Regions from separate parts of the Planococcus sp. TJ-307 genome, predicted to be linked through region 2. Evidence: predicted binding sites of a transcription regulator. Region 2 holds the regulator's gene; each other region holds the start of a gene.

Region 1 (4,365 bases), on a different contig from region 2:
CTCCGAGCGCTGAGTTCAACTTCGCTGAGCTCGCGACGCTTGTTACTTCCACTTTATACGACCCGCTCATTGCATTCGGTGTCGTCGCTACTGAGAAGCTTGTCGGATCTGGCGACGTTGCGCTGTACGAGTTGAACGACGACTGCAGCCGCAAATTGCTGGCGCTCGTCCGTAGGTTCGACATGGACAGGTTGGCATCGCGAACTGATTCCTGTTGCCATTCTGTAAATGTTTTTTGCTGCATTAATTTATCCAAAGGCATTTTTTGGATTTTCATCATATCTTTAACGATTGATTCTGTATCCATACCTGATGCTAATCCGCCAACACGCATAATAGTTCACTCCATTCTTATCGTTTCTCATCCACAATCAGGCCCGCAAGTTCGGCCATCGATGCGTACATATCCAAAAACTTCTTATTGGGAAACTCGCGCAGAACTTCATCTGTTTTCGAGTCGATGATCTGTACGTAATAAACTTCCAGCTGCTCGTGAAGCTGAAACTTAATGTTTGTTGAAGTAGGCTCAAGAAACTCGTTCATTACCTCAACTTTGTCCTTAAGCATTTCTTTTGTTATGGGTTTAGCGGGTTCCTGGAATTTGTTCTCTTCAGGAACTGTTGCTTCTTTCGGGGCTACCGGATTGGGTTCACTGGTTTTTGGAAAATATGGAACTGAATGATTGGTTATTTCCATGATGGGCACTCCCTTAGTCTTCTAAATTCGTTAAAAAGCTCTCTATTATTAGTTATCGGCAGAAACAGGGATTTTTTTAGCAAAAGATCAAAAAAAATAAGGCGGGTTTGTGAAAACCCTGCCTTATTTTATGTGAGTTTGGAATAATGATTGCTGACGCCTTGTGTCCAGTGGTTGTTTAACCCGGTTGGATCATTGGCGGCTCCAACCGGCGCGTATTTTGCTCCGATTTTCGCGATGGTGTCTTTGCCTTCATTTAAATAGTTTTGACGCAAGTTGCGGGCCATGTCGAAAATGCTGTCTTCTACAGAAGCATAGCTTCGTAAACCATTCTTGCCCATCATGCCAGCGACGTTGTTTTTGTCATTCACTGCGCGCGATGAGCCGTTGCCGGTTTCATGGATGGCGATGGCTGACAATAAGTTTGGATCCAAGTCATATTTTTTCCCAGCATTGATGAAGTGAGCCGCTGTGCCTTCAAGTTTGCCCTCTAAGGTGTTGTCCAATTTAATAAACTGCGTCGGTCGGAATTTCAAGTCACTGGTGTCGGTTGCTGCAGTGGGAACTTCTTTTGTGTTGAGCGGCGAGATCGTAATAGCCGGGTTATAGGAATTAGCCAAAGGTGCCGTCAGCGGCGTAGTCAAAGACGGCAACGCTGCTTGAACACCGTTTTGGGGAGCCGCTCCGGTATTCGTTTGTTCCTCCATGCTTTCCATCATGGCATTCATCAGCATCGCAAAAAACGTGCTGGGGCTTGTCGAACTGCCAATGGAACTGCTGGCACTGTCGGTTTGGCCTAAAGCAGGCATCGACTTGGCCATTGTGGCGATCGTGTTATACAAAAGGAAATTAGAAGAAATCGGACTGGTCAATCGGTTTCACATCCTTTATCGGAGTTAATTATGTTTAGTGTACAAGATAACGAAGAAAAAAAGAATAGGATAATTGTGGAAAGGACGTTTATTTTTTATTAGAATCAGAAAATTCTATTAGAGAATAGACATTAGTGACTAATTTGGAGTATATTAAATAAGAACAAATGTTCTTAAAAGGAGTGAGAGCATGGACTTATTTTCTTTGACCTCAATTGAACAAAACGTTCTGATCGCAAGCATTCTGGGTGATGGAGAAATTACTAAAAGGTACGCTGGTTCTCGGCGCAAAAACAATAGCTACAGAGAACACTTCAGTATTCAACAATTGGATTACCGCATTTGGAAATCGAACCTGCTGCCTTCTAACTTTTATTTTAATAAATCACGTTCTATGCTCCTTTCTCCTTCCCTGCCTCTTTTAACTCAAATGTTTGAGCATTTCTACAACTTGAATGGGGATAAAATAGTCTCTTTAGAAATGCTAAAACTATGTAAATCTCCATTGTTTTTAACGACCTTATATTTGGATGATGGTTCGTTATCGATTTCTGTTAGCCGAAACGATTTGAAGAAAACCATCTATTTAACACCTCATATTTACCTTTACCTGCAGTCTCTTTCCCTAGAAGATTTGTGTAAATTAAAGCTGCACATCAATACTTATTTTGGAGTGGAATTCAATACCAGCAAGAGATCTGATGGTTTTGGCTATATTTTAAAAACTACAAAAGTCAGCGAAACAATGAACTTCTTGAAAGTAGTTGGTGGCGCATCCAGAGATTGCCCTTCCATGTATCACAAAACTGATTGGGGTCACCGTTTGTTAAATGAAATTAAACGGTACCAAGAGTCTCATCCAGAGTATGAAGTAATTGTGAGTTCATCAGACCGAAAAAGAAATTATACGGATGAAGAATGTAAGTTATTGTGCGAAATGAAGAAGGAAGGCAAAACCGATAAAGAAATTGCAGCTCACTTGAACCGAACTTACTGGTCCATCGTTTATAAATGGGCGGAGCTAAGAAAGAATAACAAAAACCTTATGCCATTAGATTAAAATCAGACTCCTACAGTTCTCAGTGCAATGAGATTTTCCTTCGATTTCCGAGTAAACTATATTCCTGTTTCAATATTTCTAAGAGCCTATTCAAATGCTCTCTTTCGTGCACCGATAAACCATTTCCCGCGGTATACTCAGCAATCCTTTTCATCTCCTGCAGCTTCCCATCCATTTGATCTAAGATATTAATTTGTTCCTTAGTCCATTGGAGCTGTTCTTGAAGAAATTCTTTTCTTTCATTCTGCTCTTTATCCACCATATCACCTCTTCATCATTTCATATAAGCAAAAGCCATGGAATATTCCATGGCTATCATTCATGAAAATCTTATCCTTTTAAATCAACAGACCCACCAATATGAGGCTGAACAGACAGCTCCAGCATCTTCACGACATCTTGGCCATTTGTTTCGGCTTGGTCTATTGTCTTTTTCATAATCGATACATTAGCTTCAGTTCGGACATTCATCTGGCTTAATGCCATTGATAGTGCGGCGATATCCATTAGATTGCCTCCTTATAAAAAAAGGAGCCTAAAATCAGGCTCCTTTTGATCATTAAGATTAACGCAGTAATTGAAGAACAGCTTGTGGCTGTTGGTTGGCTTGCTTTGCCGCTATGTCTTTCGATCATAGAATAGACTATATCTTCACCCTCTATTTTGAGGGGCTGGGCACTTCGAACGGCGCTTGCCGCCCTACGGATTTCATCGTCATAGCTTGTGCCTTAGACGGTTTATCCTAGTCGTTGAACCTTCCCCACTCTTTCGAGACAGGAGCTTGGCTGCTGATTATCCATTGGTTCATCCTCATCGTTTTCAGACCGTCACGCTTACCGTTTCCAGTTACGTTGTGGTTGATGGGGCTTTAGGAAGTTCCAGCAATTCACCCAGTTATACTCTAACCCGTTACCCGGTTAGACGCCCTAGAATCAATTATCTCAACAGTTGTAAAACTGATTGAGTCATTTGATTGGATTGAGCCAACATTGCTTGTGCAGCTTGACTAAGAATTGAATTCTTAGTTTGTTCCATCATTTCTTTCGCCATCGTGCGAAACATTTACTTTCATAAATGACTAGACTATATCTTCACCCTCTAGTGTTAGTAGGGGTCGGGCACTTCGGATCGATCAGTGGTGATGGCCACTGTGTCACCTACGGATTTCATCACCATAGCTTTTGCCTTAGATGGTCTATCCTAGTCGTTGAACCTTCTCCACTCTTTCGAGACAGGAGCTTGGCTGCTGATTGCCCAATCTTTCATTTTTTCGAGCCGTCACGGTTGCCGTTTCCAGCTGCGTTGTGGCAATAAAAGCTATCAGGGGTTTCCAGCAATTCACCCGATCGTAATCTCTGGCTGTTACCGGCCAGGACGACTGTACCTCAACTCGCTTACGCGGCTTCGGTATAATCAACGTCGCGGATGCGTGATTCTGCAGACGTTAGGTTTTCAGCTGATGTGTTCAAGTTGTTGATTGTGTGATCTAAACGATTTTGAATTGCACCTAGTTTAGAACGTTCTGAAGAAACGGATTTAATAGCCGTATCAATATTAGTGATTGCAGAAGAAGCTCCTCCTTGAGTTGTTACATCAAGACCTGCAATTCCTAAGTTACCTGCATCCATAGCATTAATGTTAATGCTAATTTCTTGTCCTGCATTCGATCCAATCTGCATAGTTAATTGATCACTAACGTCAATAGTGCTTCCATTAACTGTCGCAGCAGTTGTACTA
Region 2 (4,365 bases):
TCTATGAAAATCTTTAAAAAGACCGAGTATATAATTCGCACAAGCGTCCACCCTTTAGAAAGAAAGCAATACTTGAAAATATATTTATAGTCAAACTTTTGAAGCTTTCGAGGTTGGGGGGGTCTATTAAAAGTTAAATAGATCTCAAGTAATAAAATCATTCCAGTTTAGTGTAATAGGAAGCGATACAAAAAGAGAAAAAGACAGTCTTTTCAGACCGTCTTTCTCTCTTATTTTTTTGTTTTGAGAGGTATAGCGCTCCCGAATATAATGCCCAATCCCATACCCATAGCAAGGCCGATAGCTAAATTGTCTATCGCAATCCCAATAGCAGATCCAATACTTACCCCGAAGGCAATACCAACACCTATATTTGTTTCACGCTTATTGCTTTTATTCTTGTTCTCTGAGAGTTCTTTATCATCCGTCATAAAAATTGCCTCCTTATTTCTGAGTCTGATTTTTATTTTTCGATGTGAAAGCATAGAGGCCTAAAAAGATAACTAACAATGCAGGGATGACTGTAGCACCCATAGAATTACCTCCTCGTATATAAACTTGTTAATACTAGTACGGATACAAAGGATAGAAGTTTCGTTAACAAAAAGTTGTAACTGGAATACGCAATATTTTACATAAATGAATATAAGTCTTGAAAGAACTAATTTATTAAGAAAACTCTTATTTGGAGAAATACTATAACCCCAAATATGCTAATAAAAGCCCACACAACCTCCCAAAACCTGCATCTTCAGCAACAGCTCCCATTATAAAGTTGATAAACATCTGTAAAGTTCAGTAAAAATTTCAGTGCTTAATTTGTTTACAGGAGAATTTTTCGGGTTATAATTAAGTGCAGCCAATATGTTTAATAACTCATACTGAATTTTCCTTTTTAACGAAGGAAGATTTTGTGGGAGGGGATTAAATTGAGGAAAATCCAAGGACTTCCAAGTCTTATTGAGTATTTGGAGTCAGTAAATTATCCGCTGGCTGCAGAGCAGATTACAGATTTGATGTCGAAGAGAAAGATTCCGCACCGCAAAGCGTTCCAGGACACTGTGATTTTTAATTTGGAACACATCGACTGGTGGATTGCTGAGCAGCGGAAACGATGATGAGTTAAAGAATGTGCTTAACAAAAAAGAAGATCTCGGCTCCCGTTCTGCAAAGAAATGGGAACGGGGTTTTCCTTTTTTTTTTGGTAACTTTATACACTTTTGAGCGTCTACTGTTATAATAATGTAAAAAGAAGGGAAGATCGGCTATGCGTTTTTTGAAAACAATTCTTATCTTCCTCATATTTTTTTCATTCGCGGGAATTGGTGCTTATGTAGTGGGGCCGGATTTTTCAGCCGACCGATTGGTTGCAAAAGCGACAGAGGAACTGCGAAGCTCGGGCCAGATGGAAAAAATAGTGGAGTACGTTGAAAGTGATCCGCAAATGATGGAGTACGTTGAAGAGGCTCAGGCGGCTGAACAAGAAAGTGAAGCTTTGCCATTTGAAACAAGCGATGATGCAGCGGGCACCGTCATTAAAAAAGTGGGCATTACCGACTTGGCCAAGATGAAGTCAGGGATTGAGGACGGCACAATGTCTGCAGAACAAGTGATTCAGCAATTGGAAGAAGATCTTAATGAAGAAGAAATGCTGGCGCTGAAAGTGCTGATGTACCAGGAATTATACAAACAGCAATAAAACATAGAATATGGTAGACTGATTCACGGAGACAAAGTAAATAATTCTAAGGAGGCCATTGCATGAAAACATTTCAAGTAGAATTTAATTTTGATCAAGGAAACACCATTGTTCATAACGTCCAGGCTGTGGACAAAGAATCGGCACTGGGTAAAATTCCTTCCAATGGTACTTATGAAATTTCTGATGTGGAGACAGGCAATATTTATCGCATTACAATCAATTTGGTTAATTATATAAAAGTCAGCGAGTTGTAGAAGAACTTTTCTCGATAAGCTGCACGCGGGTGCTGCTTATGCAGCATCTTTTTTGTGCCCATATGTCAAAGCAAGCAATTTGAAACTGGAGGGATTAGATGAATTTCAAAGGGTCAAGCGCATACGAAGAAAAGGATTTTTTAGCAAACTACCTGCAAAGAAGAAACCGGATTGACAGCCCCAATAATAGTATTGAAAAACCGGTGATTTATGAACTTCTTGGCGAGTTTCAAAACAAACGGATACTGGACTTAGGCTGCGGGGACGCCACTTTTGGCAAAGAGCTTCTTCAAGCGGGCGCAAATCAGTACCACGGCGTAGAAGGATCTCGGGCGATGGAGAGGCTGGCAAAAGAAAATCTAGCAGGGCTGAATGCGCGCATCAGCTTGGCTACTATGGAAACTTTCGCTTATCCAAAAGAGAGCTACGATATTGTGGCTTCACGCTTAGCGATTCACTATTTGCCGGATGTGGAACGGCTGTTTAAACAGATTTACCAGACGTTAAAGCCGCAAGGAACCTTTGTCTTTAGCGTCCAGCATCCGCTGACAACCAGTGCTTTTGACAGCAAAAAGTCTGGAGAGAAAAGAAGCAACTGGATAGTGGATGATTATTTTAATGAAGGCGAACGGCAAGAGCCTTGGATTGATAAAGTGGTGGTCAAGCATCATCGAACCATCGAAAGTTATTTTACAGCATTATCGAATGCAGGGTTTAGCGTTACAGGACTTCAAGAGGGCATGCCAAAGCGGCAGCATTTCGAGGATGTTGGCGAGTTTGATAGAAGAAAAAGAATTCCGGTTATTTTGGCTTTCAGCTGCGTGAAACTCGAATAAGGAAAAGTTTACATAATAATAATACAATAAAAAAACACCGGGAAGATTGCTCCCGGTGTTTTTTAGTGAATCTGGCGGTAGACGCCGACAACTTTACCAAGAATGGAAACTTGGTCAACGATGATAGGATCCATCGATGAGTTTTCAGGCTGCAGACGGAAATAGCTTTCTTCGCGGAAGAAACGTTTGACTGTTGCTTCGTCTTCAGCCGTCATCGCTACAACGATGTCGCCGTTATTAGCTGTTTGCTGCTGTTTAACAATGACATAGTCGCCGTTTAAAATGCCGGCTTCAATCATACTTTCACCCATAATTTCCAGCATGAAGATATGATCATCTTCTGTACCATAGCTCTGGGGCAGTGGGAAGAATTCTTCCACATTTTCAATAGCTGTGATGGGAATACCAGCGGTTACTTTACCGATTAACGGCACATGCAAAACTGGACTTTTATCAATAAGCGCTTCGTCAGTGCTGATTACTTCAATTGCTCTTGGTTTTGTTGGGTCGCGGCGAATCAAGCCTTTGCTTTCAAGCCGTGCCAAGTGGCCGTGTACGGTCGAACTGGATGCCAAACCGACTGCTTCGCCAATTTCACGTACGGACGGTGGGTAGCCTTTTAAGCGAACTTCTTCTTTTATGAATGTCAGAATATCTTCTTGGCGCTTGGATACTTTTTTCAACAGTTTCACCTCATTTGAGTAATTCTACTTAATTTCTACCAATAGTATACCAACTCGGGCTGTGAAATGCAAACATAGGTTCGAATTTAATTCTTGACAACAACACCTGTTCGCCTTATTATGAGAACATACATTCCGAACATACATTCTCAGGAGGCGATCAATTTGACAATCATTCGACAAAACTTTTACTTAATCGCGTTTTTTGCTTTAATTGTGGCATTTACTTTGTACGCAATTCTGTCCCATAATACTAATAGTGCGCAAATGAGCCAAGTTGAAATAGAAGAAGGCGACACACTTTGGACTTTAGCTGAATCGTTCAGCGGCACAACCCCCCATCACGAATGGATAGAAGAGATTATGAAAGAAAACAATCTTTCTACTTCTAAAATTATTGCAGGGCAATCTCTTAAAATTCCCAGCGATCAATTAAAATTTGCTCCTGATGAGACCACTAAATTTGCAGGTGATACTGAATGAAAAAAAATGCATTAATTTATTGCCGTGTCAGCACGACCAAAGATACTCAGGAATCTTCACTTGAGAGACAGGAAGAGGAACTGATGAAATTTGCATTTGAACAAGGCCATCAAGTGGATGCTGTGTTTACCGATCAGCACAGCGGCTATGAAATGGACCGTGAAGGGCTGCTCGAGATGCTGAATTCGATCAAAACCGAGCAAGTCGACGCGGTATTCGTCCAAGACGAAACACGTTTAGGGCGGGGCCATGCCCGCATTGCGCTGCTGCATGTGATGAAGAAATACGGTGTGGAAGTTTACACGCTATCAGACCGGGGACCCATCGCATTAAATGACATGGACGATATGGTTCTCGAAATTCTGGCGATCGTCGAAGAATACCAGCGCAAAATACATAATGCCAAA
Region 3 (4,365 bases), on a different contig from region 2:
CAACATCCGTATGGATGTTGAGCAGCAACTTTTTTACTATTATGATAGTAGAAAATGATGGTGAAGACAAAAATTTGCAGTAAAAGATAGAGGTCGATATCGGTGCAGAAAACTTACTCGAGCGGCTGCTGTTTTCGTGGAGGGAAAGAACGTTTTGTCACATAAGCCATAGAGTGATTATGGACGCGCTGAGCCTTTTTGAAGTATCGGCGAAGCGATCCGGCAAAAGAATGCTGGTTTCGCAATGCAATGGGTGAAACATCCAGGTACACCGTTTCACTATTGCTCAAGTAAATAATGCTGCCTTTGCCGCTGCTGTCGCTTTCAATCAAATCGATGGCATCGTAATTAAACCAAACGCATTCTTTGTTTTTGGGAGAGTGGGTCGGAAAGAATAAGAGTGGGTTGCCATAATACTCGCCTACGATGATTGGGGGTTTGTGTTTTACGCCGACGGCTTTTTGAGCGTAAAGTGTTGCACTTTCAAGCGAAGCGCGATAGAACCTGCAGGAAGTGGTCACCGTTTTGTATACCGCTTCTTCAACTATGAATTCACTGCGGTCTTCAATTACGCGCATCCAAGTGCGATGGCCATCTGTATAGGGCAATAAGGCATACGTATTCGCGCAGACTGTGTAAGAATGCGGTCGGTGATTCTTTTTACTCATGGAAATTAACCCCCTAAATTTACTTTACATACCTTATTATAATAAAAAATGGAAATTGCGCAATGGACATTAGATTGAAAATAATATTTTTTCTATTTCATCGGAATTTTCAAATAAATCTTGATTTATTCTAATTGCCTAATGTATACTAATGAAAAGCATTCGGGGTGAAGAGAAATGGAAAACTATTATTCTTATGCTGATTTCATGAAAGCGATGGCTCAAACGAAAAAAATTACAGAAGCGGAAAAACTGCTGAATGACATCTACCTGGATCTCTTCTTAAAGCATGTCCACCGTTCCCAACAAGAAGCACAGCTGTTAACCCTTATTGACGAAGCCCTGGATCATCACGACCAAAAAGCTTTCATCATATATGCTGCCCAACTACAAACTTTAAAGCACGAAGAAGCTGAATAAATGGCTGCACAATAAGAGCCTTGAAAAGGGGAAGTCGGAATACATCCGGCTTCTCTTTTTTGTGTCCCATCCAAAATAAGGCATGCAAGCTGCAGAAGAGGATCTTTGCAAAAACTAGTTATTGTAAATCTTTATTCTGTTGAAGACAAAATGTCATCGAGCAAAACCGCTCTTGGCCATTTGTGAGTGCCAAAAATCCATTTTTATTTTCATATACTATCGTTATATATGCGCATCTTTACATAAAAAACATACGTTCGCTTTTTGTTAGTGGTTTTTTAGGGCATATGGTAAAGTAGAGATAGTGAAAGAACGGGAGGACGTCTTATTATGAAACAAGAATTTAATCTTCAAGCCCCTTATGAACCAGCCGGCGATCAGCCCCAAGCCATTGCCGAACTGACACAAGGCATCATCAACGGCAAGCGTTGCCAGACTTTGCTCGGAGCAACGGGTACAGGTAAAACGTACACGATGTCAAACGTCATTCAACAAGTAAAAAAGCCGACGCTCGTCATGGCTCACAATAAAACATTGGCAGGACAGCTCTACAGCGAATTCAAGGAATTTTTCCCTGATAACGCCGTTGAGTATTTTGTTAGTTATTACGATTACTACCAACCGGAGGCATATGTGCCGCAATCAGACACATTCATTGAAAAAGATGCCAGCATCAACGATGAAATTGATAAGTTGCGCCACTCCGCCACGAGTTCATTGTTTGAACGGGACGATGTCATTGTTATTGCATCCGTTTCCTGCATCTACGGTCTGGGTTCACCAAAAGAATACCGTGAACTGGTTGTCTCTCTTCGCAAAGGGATGGAAATCGAGCGCAATCAATTGCTGCGGAAATTAGTGGATGTGCAGTATGAACGCAACGACATCAATTTTATTCGCGGGACATTTCGTGTCCGTGGAGACGTCGTGGAAATTTTCCCGGCGTCACGCGATGAACGATGCTTGCGCGTCGAATTTTTTGGCGATGAAATTGATCGAATCCGCGAAGTTGATGCCTTAACTGGTGAAATTATTGGCGAACGCGAACATGTCGCTATTTTCCCGGCATCCCACTTTGTTACACGTGAAGACAAAATGGTCAAAGCGATTGAAAACATCGAAGCGGAATTGGAAGAACGTTTGAAAGAGATGCGTGCAGAAGATAAATTGCTGGAAGCGCAGCGCTTGGAACAACGGACACGTTATGATTTGGAAATGATGCGGGAAATGGGCTTTTGTTCCGGCATTGAAAACTATTCCCGGCATTTGACGCTTCGTCCTGCTGGTGCACAGCCTTATACATTGATTGATTATTTCCCGGAAGATTTTCTGCTGGTCGTAGATGAAAGCCACGTGACGCTGCCACAGGTCCGCGGCATGTTCAATGGTGATCAGGCACGCAAAAAAGTGCTGGTTGACCATGGTTTCCGTCTGCCTTCAGCAATGGATAACCGGCCGCTGACTTTTGATGAGTTTGAAGAACATATCAGCCAGGCTGTTTTTGTGTCAGCAACGCCTGGCCCTTATGAGCTGGAACACACACCGGAAATGGTGGAACAAATTATTCGGCCAACCGGTTTGCTTGACCCAACAATCGAAATCCGGCCAATTGAAGGCCAAATTGATGACTTGATGTATGAAATCCGTCAGCGTGCTGAAAAGAATGAGCGCGTGCTGGTAACCACATTGACGAAAAAAATGTCAGAAGACTTGACGGCTTATCTGAAAGATGCCGGCATCAAAGTCAATTACCTCCATTCTGAAATCAAGACGCTGGAGCGGATTGAAATTATCCGGGAACTGCGAATGGGTGTCTACGATGTATTGGTCGGCATCAACTTGCTGCGCGAAGGATTGGATATTCCGGAAGTTTCATTGGTAACTATTTTGGATGCCGACAAAGAGGGCTTCCTGCGTTCTGAACGTGCTTTGATCCAAACAATGGGCCGGGCAGCACGAAACTCAAATGGCCATGTTATTATGTACGCTGACCGAATAACGGATTCCATGCAAAAAGCGATGGATGAAACGACGCGACGCCGCACCATCCAAGGCGACTACAATGAAAAACATGGAGTTACACCGATTACGATTCAGAAGAAAATTCGCGACGTCATCCGTGCTACGGCTGCGGCGGAAGAGTCGGAAGAATACATTTCAAAAGCAGTATCAGGCAAAAAGCTCAAAAAAGAAGATCGCTTGAAACTGATCAGCTTGTTGGAAACAGAAATGAAGGATGCGGCAAAAGCACTCGATTTCGAACGGGCTGCAGAGCTGCGTGATACCGTGCTTGAATTGAAAGCGGAAGGATGATAGAAAGTGAAAAAACAGGAAATACGGATACAAGGCGCACGTGCGCATAATTTAAAAAATATTGATGTTGTCATTCCGCGTGACAAGCTTGTTGTCATGACCGGACTATCAGGATCCGGCAAATCTTCTTTGGCATTTGACACGATTTATGCAGAAGGGCAGCGGCGGTATGTAGAATCGCTGTCTGCATACGCCCGCCAGTTTTTGGGCCAGATGGACAAGCCGGATGTCGATTTGATTGAAGGCTTATCACCGGCCATTTCGATTGACCAAAAAACCACCAGCAAAAACCCGCGTTCTACAGTAGCAACGGTCACAGAAATTTACGACTATATGCGTTTGATGTTTGCGCGGATTGGCAAACCAATCTGCCCGAACCACGGAATTGAAATTTCCTCTCAGACAATTGAACAAATGGTTGACCGCATCGTGGATTATCCGGAGCGCACCAAGATGCAAATTTTGGCGCCTATCGTCTCAGGCCGCAAAGGCACACATGTCAAATTGCTTGAAGATATCCGAAAGCAAGGCTATGTGCGCGTTCGTGTGAATGGTGAACTGATTGATTTGGATGATAACATTACATTGGACAAAAACAAGAAACACAATATTGAAGTGGTCATTGACCGAATCATCATTAAAGAAGGCATTGCACCACGTCTGAGCGATTCTTTGGAGTCGGCTCTCCGGCTAGCAGACGGCCGTGTACTGGTGGATGTCATGGATCAGGAAGAATTGTTGTTCAGTGAACACCATGCCTGCCCAATATGCGGATTTTCCATCGGTGAATTAGAGCCGAGAATGTTCTCGTTCAACTCGCCTTTCGGGGCCTGCCCGGAATGCGACGGATTGGGAATGAAACTAGAAGTTGATCCGGAACTGGTTATTCCAGACTGGAGCGTATCGCTCAATAAAGGAGCCATTGTTCCGTGGCAGCCAACCAGTTCGCAATACTATCCGCAAC

The links. Region 2 encodes LexA, which represses DNA repair genes until DNA is damaged. Its sites were predicted from a motif close to CGAACATATGTTCG; they were not measured.
Region 1: AC4EHK_RS13910 (DNA endonuclease) is a predicted target of LexA. The motif match lies at 1,729-1,742, and genes of this name have one in related genera.
Region 3: uvrB (excinuclease ABC subunit UvrB) is a predicted target of LexA. The motif match lies at 1,335-1,348, and genes of this name have one in related genera.

What each region holds. Positions count from the first base shown of each region.
Region 1 covers NZ_JBZDOJ010000004.1:21,387-25,751, reverse strand. Annotated here, with positions in the region: gene fliD (flagellar filament capping protein FliD) at 1-334, opposite strand, end outside; gene flaG (flagellar protein FlaG) at 352-696, opposite strand; gene AC4EHK_RS13915 (glucosaminidase domain-containing protein) at 825-1,568, opposite strand; gene AC4EHK_RS13910 (DNA endonuclease) at 1,759-2,628, shown strand; gene AC4EHK_RS13905 (hypothetical protein) at 2,648-2,887, opposite strand; gene AC4EHK_RS13900 (YjfB family protein) at 2,959-3,135, opposite strand; partial or broken gene AC4EHK_RS13895 (flagellin) at 3,565-3,678, opposite strand; gene AC4EHK_RS13890 (flagellin N-terminal helical domain-containing protein) at 4,023-4,365, opposite strand, start outside.
Region 2 covers NZ_JBZDOJ010000002.1:70,856-75,220, forward strand. Annotated here, with positions in the region: gene AC4EHK_RS06510 (glycine zipper domain-containing protein) at 231-431, opposite strand; gene AC4EHK_RS06515 (hypothetical protein) at 930-1,118, shown strand; gene AC4EHK_RS06520 (hypothetical protein) at 1,268-1,699, shown strand; gene AC4EHK_RS06525 (hypothetical protein) at 1,762-1,956, shown strand; gene AC4EHK_RS06530 (class I SAM-dependent methyltransferase) at 2,055-2,792, shown strand; gene lexA (transcriptional repressor LexA) at 2,855-3,475, opposite strand; gene yneA (cell division suppressor protein YneA) at 3,641-3,958, shown strand; gene AC4EHK_RS06545 (YneB family resolvase-like protein) at 3,955-4,365, shown strand, end outside.
Region 3 covers NZ_JBZDOJ010000005.1:76,285-80,649, forward strand. Annotated here, with positions in the region: gene AC4EHK_RS16375 (competence protein ComK) at 114-668, opposite strand; gene AC4EHK_RS16380 (IDEAL domain-containing protein) at 846-1,088, shown strand; gene uvrB (excinuclease ABC subunit UvrB) at 1,419-3,401, shown strand; gene uvrA (excinuclease ABC subunit UvrA) at 3,408-4,365, shown strand, end outside.